Regions from separate parts of the Variovorax sp. P4_B10 genome, predicted to be linked through region 3. Evidence: predicted binding sites of a transcription regulator. Region 3 holds the regulator's gene; each other region holds the start of a gene.
What was found. Region 3 encodes sigma-54, which starts transcription at its own class of promoters, with help from an activator protein. Its sites were predicted from a motif close to TGGCANGNAANCTGCTTT; they were not measured.
Positions count from the first base shown of each region.

Region 1: a site for sigma-54 is predicted at 1,324-1,341, ahead of glnA (type I glutamate--ammonia ligase). Genes of this name have one in related genera too.
Region 2: a site for sigma-54 is predicted at 1,995-2,012, ahead of AC1DXX_RS08830 (isopenicillin N synthase family dioxygenase). Genes of this name have one in related genera too.

Region 1 is NZ_JBFUHN010000097.1:7,590-10,862, forward strand. Features, by position in the region: gene glnA (type I glutamate--ammonia ligase) at 1-1,278, opposite strand, end outside; gene AC1DXX_RS29520 (competence/damage-inducible protein A) at 1,425-2,225, opposite strand; gene AC1DXX_RS29525 (EI24 domain-containing protein) at 2,222-3,109, opposite strand; gene AC1DXX_RS29530 (sterol desaturase family protein) at 3,151-3,273, opposite strand, start outside.
Region 2 is NZ_JBFUHN010000013.1:17,324-20,596, forward strand. Features, by position in the region: gene AC1DXX_RS08820 (BMP family ABC transporter substrate-binding protein) at 1-306, opposite strand, end outside; gene AC1DXX_RS08825 (VOC family protein) at 371-757, opposite strand; gene AC1DXX_RS08830 (isopenicillin N synthase family dioxygenase) at 961-1,962, opposite strand; gene rutR (HTH-type transcriptional regulator RutR) at 2,166-2,876, shown strand; gene rutF (NADH-dependent FMN reductase RutF) at 2,886-3,273, opposite strand, start outside.
Region 3 is NZ_JBFUHN010000016.1:32,607-35,879, forward strand. Features, by position in the region: gene lptA (lipopolysaccharide transport periplasmic protein LptA) at 1-463, shown strand, start outside; gene lptB (LPS export ABC transporter ATP-binding protein) at 460-1,254, shown strand; gene rpoN (RNA polymerase factor sigma-54) at 1,273-2,856, shown strand; gene AC1DXX_RS10350 (phospholipase D family protein) at 2,867-3,273, shown strand, end outside.

The DNA.
Region 1 (3,273 bases), on a different contig from region 3:
CTTGTCGAGGTATTCCAGCGCCTGGTCGAGGCTGTGGCACACGGTCGGGATCAGCGCGTCTTCTTCCGGCGGCAGGTGGTACAGGTCCTTGCTGGCGGCTTCGCCCGGGTGGATCTTGTTTTCCACGCCGTCGAGGCCGGCCATCAGGAGCGCTGCGAAGCCGAGGTACGGGTTCATCAGCGGATCGGGGAAGCGCGCTTCGACGCGGCGGCCCTTCGGGTTGGCCACGAACGGGATGCGGATCGAGGCCGAGCGGTTCTTGGCCGAGTAGGCCAGCTTCACCGGGGCTTCGAAGCCGGGCACCAGGCGCTTGTAGCTGTTGGTGCCGGGGTTCGTGATGGCGTTCAGGGCACGGGCGTGCTTGATGATGCCGCCGATGTAGTGCAGCGCGAAGTCCGACAGGCCTGCGTAGCCGTCGCCGGCGAACAGGTTCTTGCCGTCCTTCCAGACCGACTGGTGCACGTGCATGCCGGAGCCGTTGTCGCCGACGATGGGCTTGGGCATGAAGGTGGCGGTCTTGCCGTAGGCGTGGGCCACGTTGTGGATCACGTACTTCTGCAGCTGGACCCAGTCGGCGCGCTGGACCAGCGTGCTGAACTTGGTGCCGAGTTCCATCTGGCCGGCGTTGGCCACTTCATGGTGATGCACTTCGACCGGGATGCCGAGCGATTCGAGCACCAGGCACATTTCCGAGCGCATGTCCTGGAAGCTGTCGACCGGGGGAACCGGGAAGTAGCCACCCTTGACTGCAGGACGGTGGCCGGTGTTGCCGTGCTCGTATTCCTTGTCGGTGTTCCACGAGGCTTCTTCGGAATCGATCTTCACGAAGCAGCCCGACATGTCGTTCTTCCAGCGGACGCCGTCGAACACGAAGAATTCGGGTTCCGGACCGAAGAAGGCGGTGTCGCCCAGGCCCGAAGCCTTCATGTAGGCTTCTGCGCGCTTGGCGAGCGAACGCGGATCGCGCTCGTAGGCCTTGCCGTCGGCGGGGTCGATCACGTCGCAGGTCAGGATCAGCGTCGTTTCTTCGAAGAAGGGATCGATGTTGGCGGTGTTCGGGTCGGGCATGAGCTGCATGTCCGAAGCTTCGATCCCCTTCCAGCCAGCGATGGACGAACCGTCGAACGCGTGGCCCGAGGTGAATTTGTCTTCATCGAAAGCCGAGACCGGCACGGTCACGTGCTGCTCTTTGCCACGGGTGTCGGTGAAGCGGAAGTCGATGAACTTGACCTCGTTTTCCTTGACGAGCTTGAGTACATCGGCGACGGTCTTTGCCATCAGTTTCTCCTGAGTTGGATGGTGGTTAGGAATACGGGAACGAAGGATGCAGTTTCTGTGCCATTGTCGCCTCAAGGAATGAGGCTTTGGTGACGGGTGCAACCCCCAAAAACAGACGGAAAATCACCAACTTGGTGCAATCGACATTAACGCACCAATTCTGGGCCAAGCTTGGCATCAAAGGTGTGCAACCCTTCGATCAGCTGGGTATAGGCGGCATCGAGCCGGTCCGGGTCGCCTTTGACGCCCAACTCGATGTGACGGCCGTATTGGGGGTGATCGACGCTGGGCAGGCTGAACACCTTGACGCCGGCGTGCGTCTCCTCGATGGCCTGCATCAGGGGCGTGAGCGTGGCTTCCATTGCACCGAAAACGATCACCGACTTCTCGGCGATGGCGTTGCGGGCGAAGAGATCGGCGTAGCGGCTGTCGAGCACCGATTCGATCATCGGCCAGGCCATGACCGGGAAGCCCGGGACGAAATGCACGTGATCGACGCTGAAGCCCGGAATCTTGTTGTACGGGTTGCGGATGATCGACGCGCCCTGCGGGAACACACCCATGTTGAGGCGGTGGATGTTGTCGGGCCGATCGGGCTCGTAGACGATGCCCTGCTCGCGCGCCGTGTCCTGCATGCGCTCGCGGATCAGCAGTTCGGCCTCGGGGTGCAGCGCCAGCGGCACGCGCAGCGCCTGTGCGGCGCACTGGCGGGTGTGATCGTCGGGCGTGGCGCCGATGCCGCCGGTCGAGAACACGATGTCGCCCGAGGCAAAAGCGCGCTCGAGCGCGGCCGTGATGCGCGTGGGCACGTCGCCGACGTACTCGGCCCAGCCCAGCTGCAGGCCGCGCGCGGCGAGCAGCTCGATGACCTTGGGCATGTGCTTGTCGGCGCGCTTGCCGGAGAGGATCTCGTCGCCGACGACGATGAGACCGAATGCGCGTGTCATGGTGAACCCCATTGAGAAAGAGCGGCCTGGTTGGCTTTTGCGGCCTCGAGGGCCGGTGCGCCGCTTTCGGCCGAAGCCAATGCGGCGGCACGCTGCGCGCGCAGCAGAGCCAGTGCATCGAGGCAATAGTGCGCGAACCAGAGCGCCGAAAAGGCGAAGACCAGTGTATAGATCCAGATGGCGATCGGCACCAGCACGAAGAAGGCGGCGGCAAACAGCAGGCCGGAGGCCCAGACGATGCTCGGCGCGGCGCCGAGGTAGCCGCACAGCACGCCGATGCACAGCAGAGGCAGCCGGTGCGCACGCAGCAGCGCCGCCCGCTCTTCGGGGCTGGCGTGCTCCGCCAGCGCGTCGAAGCTCATCACGCGGTAGGTGAGCCAGCCCCAGATCAGCGGCGGCAAGATCAGCACCAGCGGCGGAATGAGCCAGAGCGGCATCGAGACCACGAGTGCCACCAGCGCCAGCAGGGTGACGCCGAGCGAGCGGGCCACGCTGCCGATGAAGGAAGCCCCCTTCTTCTGCTCGAGCGAGGGAAAGCGGCGCTGGCCCACGAGCTTGGTCAGCGCCGGCGCCATGAGGCCCGCCACGACCAGCAGCGACACCACCACGATCAGCGGCGTGGCGGCAAACACCACCACCATCGACGCCAGCACGGAGGTGACGTCACCGGAGAAAAGGCGCCCGATCCAGGCCCAGAAGCTGGAGAGCAGCGGCCAGGCGTCGAGCGCGCCGCGCGTCCAGGCCACCGCGGCGTCCCAATAGAAGTACCCGAACCCCGCCGCCAGCAGCACCATCAGGCCCAGCGGCAGCAGCGACAGCACGATCACGCGCGGCAGCATGCAATAGGCGACCGCGCGCCAGAAGGAGTCGAGAAGCAGGCGCATGTGGGTTGCGAGGATAACGCCTCGGATCGCCCGCCCGGCGCTCAGCCGCGGCCGACCATGCGTTTCAGGCCCAACCACTGCTGCGACCAGAAGCCCCGGCCGTAGTCGCGCGTCCGCCCGCCCTCATCGGGCTCGACCTGGTCGCGGATGCCTGTCGGGTCGTA
Region 2 (3,273 bases), on a different contig from region 3:
GATCACGATGTTGGCGCCGCGCTGGATGAACTTCTCGGCCGCGGGCTTGATGGCCGAGGCGTCTTCGGGCACGTTCTCGACGAACTGGATCTTCTGGCCGATTTCCTTCTCGATCTTGATGCGGGCCTCGTCGAAGGCCTGCGTCCAGCCGCCGTCGTTCTTCGGGCCGAAGTAGAGCATCGCGATCTTCGGCTTGTCCTTGAGCGTGAAGCCGTCGGCCGCCATCGCGGGCAGCGCGAAGAACGCGCCGCCGGCTGCGAGCGTCAGGGCAAGGCCGAGGAAGCCGGTAGTGGGTGTGCGCAGCATGGAGCAACCTTTCGTGGGAAGCATGGGGAAGGACAGGAGGAAAAAGAGAGAGACGCCGCGCGCGTCACATCATGAAGTTGATGCGGAACACGTTGCCCTCGGGGTCGAGCAGCACGGACTGGTACCAGTTGTAGTAGGTGACGTAGGGCGGCTTCACGAGCGTGGCGCCGGCCTCCAGCGCGACGGGCACCATGCGGTCGACGTCGGCCTGGCTGTCGACGTCGATGTTCAGCAGGAACTTCACGCCGCGCGTGTCCGAATACTCGGCCAGGTGCAGCAGCTCGTAGGCATCGAGCGCGTTGAAGCCCAGGCTCGACTTGCCGGTGTCCAGGCCGCGAAAGATGGGCGAGCGGATCGCCTCGATCTCGGGGAAGCCGAATACGCGCTGGTAGAAGCCGCTGAGCGCGACCACGTCCTTGGCGAAGACGTTGACGTAGGAGAGGTGGGGCATGTCAGTTGCTCAGCTGATGTTCGGGGTGCGTGCACAGGACACCGGGTGCTCCCCTCCGCGAATGTCCCCCGCTTCGCTCCTCCTTTATTTCGCTGCGGGGAGCACCCGGTGCCCTGTGCACGAGGGCACGCTGCTGGCTTGCACCGATCAACGACCGCCCTGAATGCCCCACAACCCGACGAACAAAAAAGCAAGGTTTCATTTCAGGCCGTCGCCTTGGTGCCGCCGAAGGTCGTCTGCTTCACGAACTTCGAGGTCAGGTGGTCGCCCGACGAAATGGGTGCGTACTTCGGCGCCTCGCCCGGTGCAAGGCAGCTCGGCAGGCACTCGACCATCGCGTCGTAGTTCGGCTGGTGAAAGAACACCAGCGACTGGCGGCGGTTGGTGCTCGCCACCTCGAAGGGCGGGTTGACCACGCGGTGCAGCGTCGACACCCATTGGTCGTTGGTCCACTGCATCATCAGGTCGGCAATGTTGACGACCAAGCCGCCCTCGACCTGCGGCACATCGACCCACTGGCCCGCCTTGTTGAACACCTGCAGGCCCTTGTCGTCGGGCAGCACGATGGTGAGGCTGCCGTAGTCGCTGTGCGCGCCCGCGCGCAACTGACCTGGCAGCGGGGCTTCCCGCTGCGGCGGATAGCTCAGCACGCGGAACATGCTGATGTGCTCGTCGATCTTGTCGTCGAAGAAGGTTTCGGGCAGCGAGAGGCCGAGCGCGAAGATGCGCATCAGCGAACGCGAGAGATCGCTCATGGCCTCGAAGTAGTCCTCGTACGCTTCGCGAAAGCCCTCGATGGGTGGCCAGCTGTTGGGTTCGAAGTGCGGGCCGGCGGCCGGGCCGCGGTGGTAGTCGTCGTCGGGCACGTTGGAGGGACCGATCGAGAACGATTCCTTCAGGTCGCCCGGCGCCGCTTCCTCGAGGCTGTACGACAGGCCTTCTTCGCCGACCGCGCTGTAGCCGCGCACCGCGTCTTCGCGGGGGCGGTCGACCTTGCGCTTCTCGGCCAGCGGCATGTCGAAGAACTGGCGCGAGAGCGTCGCCACGCGCGAGACCCGTTCGGCCGGAATGCCGTGGTTGGTGATGACCAGGAAGCCGATGCTGCGGCAGGCCTCGTCGACTTTCTTCGCGACCTCCGCCTTGCCTTCGGCCGTGCCCGCGAAGTAGGGCGCGAGATCGATGATCGGTACGGACAGCAGGGTCATGGGTCGGTCCTCATGCTTGGCATGCCTTTCGCCATGCAACGTCTGTGCCAGTTGGACCAAATGGACAAATCGCATGTGTCGCGTCAGCATGGTGCGCGCCAAGGGGGCTTGAAGGCCGCCGTGGCGCAACGCGATGCACCGTGGCCTTACAGTGGTGCGCTGTTCAGAGAACCTGCAATCCGTACACAAAAGAGCGAGGGAAGATGCCGAAGACCAAGGCGCTGGCCGCAGCCAGCAGCAGCACCGACAAGAGCCCGGCGCGCAAGCGTGCGAAACCGGTCGTGCGCAGCGCGTCCGCCGTGAGCCGCAGGCTGCGCCAGATCGAGGACAAGCGCAGCGCCATCCTCGGTGCCGCGCTGGGACTGTTCTCCCGCTTCGGACTGCACGGCACGTCGATCGACCAGGTCGCTGCGCGCGCCGATGTGTCGAAGAGCAATCTGCTCTATTACTTCGCGAACAAGGAGGAGCTGTACGTCAACGTGCTGCGCGACCTGCTCGCGGTGTGGCTCGAACCGCTGCGCGGCTTCAGCGCGGAGCAGGACCCGAGCGAAGCCATCGGCGACTACATTCGCCGCAAGCTCGTGGTCTCGCGCGACCGGCCCGACGCCTCGCGGTTGTTCTGTCTTGAAATGATCCAGGGCGCGCCCCTGTTGCGCGACGAACTCGACCGCGAATTGCGCACGCTGGTGGAGCGCAAGTCGGAGGTGATTCGCGCCTGGGTCGAGGCCGGCAAGCTCGCGCCGGTCGACCCGCACCACCTGATCTTCGCGCTGTGGGCGATCACGCAGCACTACGCGGATTTCGGTGTGCAGGTGCACGCGCTGTCGGGCCACACGCTTGACGATGCGGCCTTCTTCGAGCAGACCGTGGAGAACGTGCAACGCATCGTGTTGCAGGGCATCACGCCGCGCTGAGGCGTCGATTCAATGCGGCGGAGCCGCGATCTCGTGGTATTTGCGGTCGAAGTAGATGAGGCTTTGCGCCGCGCCGCCGATGGCAATGGCGAGCGCCTCGCAGAACAGCACGTCGTGCGTGCCGGCGCTGGTGGCGTGCACCACGCGGCAGTCGAAGGACGCAGCCGCGTCGTCGAGCACCGGCGAACCGGTGGCCTTGCGGCTCCAGCGGCCGGCCGCGAAGCGTTCGTCCATCGGCGTCTTGCCGCCGAACAACCCCGAGAGCGCCTGGTGGCCCGCGGCCAGCACATTCACGCAGAGCACGCCGTTGGCGGTGAATGCGGGGTACACCGAGGCCGAGCGGTTCAGGCACACGAGCAGCATCGGCGGCTCGTCGGTCACGCTGCACACCGCCGAG
Region 3 (3,273 bases):
CGAGGGCTACCAGTACGGGGTGGTCACGGCGGCGCCGGGCAAGCGGGCCTATTACAAGCAGAAACGCAATGCGCCCGACGAGTGGATCGAGGGCGAGTCCGAAGTCATCGAGTACGACAGCCGCGCCGACAACGTCAAGTTCATCCGCAATGCCGTCATGCGCCGCCTGCTGGGCGCCACGCCGAACGACGAAAGCACCGGCGCACTGATCGTCTACGACCAGAGCAACGACACCTACACGGTCAACGGCTCCACCGTGCCGCCGAACACCGCCGTGAACGCGGCGAATCCGGGCGGACGCGTCAGGACCATCCTCACCCCCAAGGCGGCCGCCGCACCGAAGCCCGGCGCCTCCGCCCCGGCGGGCGCGAAACCTGCCGCGGCCCCGGCCCCCACACCCGCGCCTGGCACCGGCCTGCGCTCGACCACCACGCTCAGTGGAGAGGGAGAAGGGCACAAGTGATCGAAACCGCCGGAATCCAGGAAGCCAACAACGTCCCGGGCAGCCGCCTGGTCGCACGCGGCCTGCAGAAAAGCTATGGCAGCCGCACGGTCGTCAAGGACGTCTCGCTCGACGTGCAGAAGGGCGAAGTCGTCGGTTTGCTCGGCCCCAATGGCGCCGGCAAGACCACCTCGTTCTACATGATCGTCGGGCTGGTGCGTGCCGACGCCGGCGAGATCACCATCGACGGCGAGCCCATCGCCCACATGCCGATCCATCGCCGTGCGCGCATGGGCCTGAGCTACCTGCCGCAGGAAGCCTCGATCTTCCGCAAGCTGACGGTCGAAGAGAACGTGCGGGCCGTGCTCGAGCTGCAGCGCGAACCCGACGAAAGCGGCAAGGTGGTGGCGCTTTCCAAGAAGCACATCGAAGAGCGCCTGTCCGAGCTGCTGGCCGACCTGCGGGTCGACCACCTGCGCGACTCGCCCGCGCTCGCGCTCTCGGGCGGCGAACGCCGCCGCGTCGAGATCGCGCGCGCGCTGGCCACCCAGCCGCGCTTCATCCTGCTGGACGAGCCTTTCGCCGGTATCGACCCGATCGCGGTCATCGAGATCCAGCGGATCATCAGTTTCCTGAAGGAGCGCGGCATCGGCGTGCTCATCACCGACCACAACGTGCGTGAAACGCTGGGCATCTGCGATCACGCGTTCATCATCAGCGACGGGCATGTGCTGGCACAAGGCACACCCTCGGAGATCGTCGACAACGCCGAAGTACGCAGGGTGTACCTGGGCGAGCACTTCCGGATGTAAGGGAGGGTCGCGTTCTCCATGAAGCAAGGGCTGTCCCTTCGCGTCTCGCAGCATCTGGCGCTCACGCCACAGCTGCAGCAGTCGATCCGGCTGCTCCAGCTCTCCACGCTCGAACTGAGCCAGGAGGTCGAGCAGATGCTGGACGAGAACCCGTTCCTCGAACGCACCGCGGAAGAAGCGGCGCGCGAGGAATTCGGGCTCGATGCCGTCGACACACCCGTGCCGCGCGAGGAGGCCGGCGAGAGCGAATTCGCCTCGGCGCCGGCCAGCAGCGCGACGACCGCCTCCACCGACACCGCGGCAACCAGCGACGCCGATGGCGCCACTGCCGACACCACCGAGCGCGAGCCCGACTGGGAAGGCGACGGCACCGTCGACATGGCGCCCGACGACAGCGAGTGGGGCAGCGATGCGCCTGCGCGCCAGAACAACCTCGGCGACGACGAACGTGCCGACGCCACCGAGCTCGCGCGCAGCCAGGAATCGCTGCAATCGTTCCTGCACCGCCAGGCGCTCAGCCTGCGCCTGAACGAGAACGACAGCGCCGCGCTGCGCTTCCTGATCGAATCGCTCAACGACGACGGCTACCTCGAAGACTCGCTGCCCGCGCTGGCCTCGGGCCTTGCGGGCGACGACAACGACCAGTTCGACGAACTCGTGCACCACTTCCAGATGGCGCTCGGCCTGCTGCAGAGCCTGGAGCCCGTCGGCGTCGGCGCGCGCGACCTGGGCGAATGCCTCGGCATCCAGCTGCGCGCACTGGCCAGCGAGGACGAGGCCGAGGAGGCAGCGCTGGTCCGCAAGACCGCCATCGCCATCTGCAAGCAGCCGATGGAGCTGCTCGCGCGGCGCGACTTCAAGCGCCTGGCCACCCTGACGCGCACCAACGAAGAGCTGGTGCGCTCGGCGCTGCAGATCATTGCGCGCCTCGAGCCCAAGCCGGGCCGCCGTTTCGTCGACGTCGAGCGCAACATCGTGATTCCCGACGTGATCGTCACCAAGATCGGCCGCGGCACGAACGTGAAGTTCCGCGTCATGCTCAACCCCGAGGTGATGCCGCGCCTGCGCGTGCACGACATCTACGCCGGTGCGCTCAAGTCGCACAAGGGCGAGGGCAGCCAGGCGCTGTCGCAGCGGCTGCAGGAGGCGCGCTGGTTCATCAAGAACATCCAGCAGCGCTTCGATACCATCCTGCGCGTGAGCAATGCGATCGTCGAGCGTCAGAAGAGCTACTTCGTGCACGGCGAGCTCGCGATGCGGCCGCTGGTGCTGCGCGAAATTGCCGACGAGCTGGGCCTGCACGAATCGACCATCTCGCGCGTGACCACGGCCAAGTACATGTCCACACCGTTCGGCACGGTCGAGCTCAAGTACTTCTTCGGCTCGGCGCTCGGCACCGAGACCGGCGGCAATGCGTCGAGCACCGCGGTGCGCGCGCTGATCAAGCAGTTCGTGAGCTCCGAGAGCATCAAGAAACCGCTGTCCGACAGCCAGATTTCCGAGATGCTGAAGGAGCAGGGCATCGAGTGCGCGCGGCGCACCGTGGCCAAGTACCGCGAAGCCCTGCGCATCGCGCCCGCCAACCTGCGCAAGGCACTGTAGAAAGCCGCCGATGATCCGTCGCCTGCTGTCGTGTTGTGGGCACTGGGTCTTCGTCGTGGCGGCATCGTTGCTGTTCGCAGGCTGCGCCACCCTGCCCGACGAAGCGCCACGCCCGCCCACCAAGGCCCTCGCCGTCTCGGCCGACACGGCCCTCGGCAAGATCGCGCTGGCCTCCCAGCCCGACCCCGACCTCAGCGGCTTCCGCCTGATGCCGGGCGGCGACTTCGCCTTCGACACCCGCATCCAGCTCGCGCGCCGCGCCCAGCGCACGCTCGACGTGCAGTACTACCAGATCGAGAACGACGAGACCGGCCGCTACCTGCTGCGCACCCTGCGCGATGCGGCGCAGCGCGGCGTGCGCGTGCGGCTGCTGATGGACGACCTCTACACCTCGGGCGAAGACGAACTGCTGCTCGG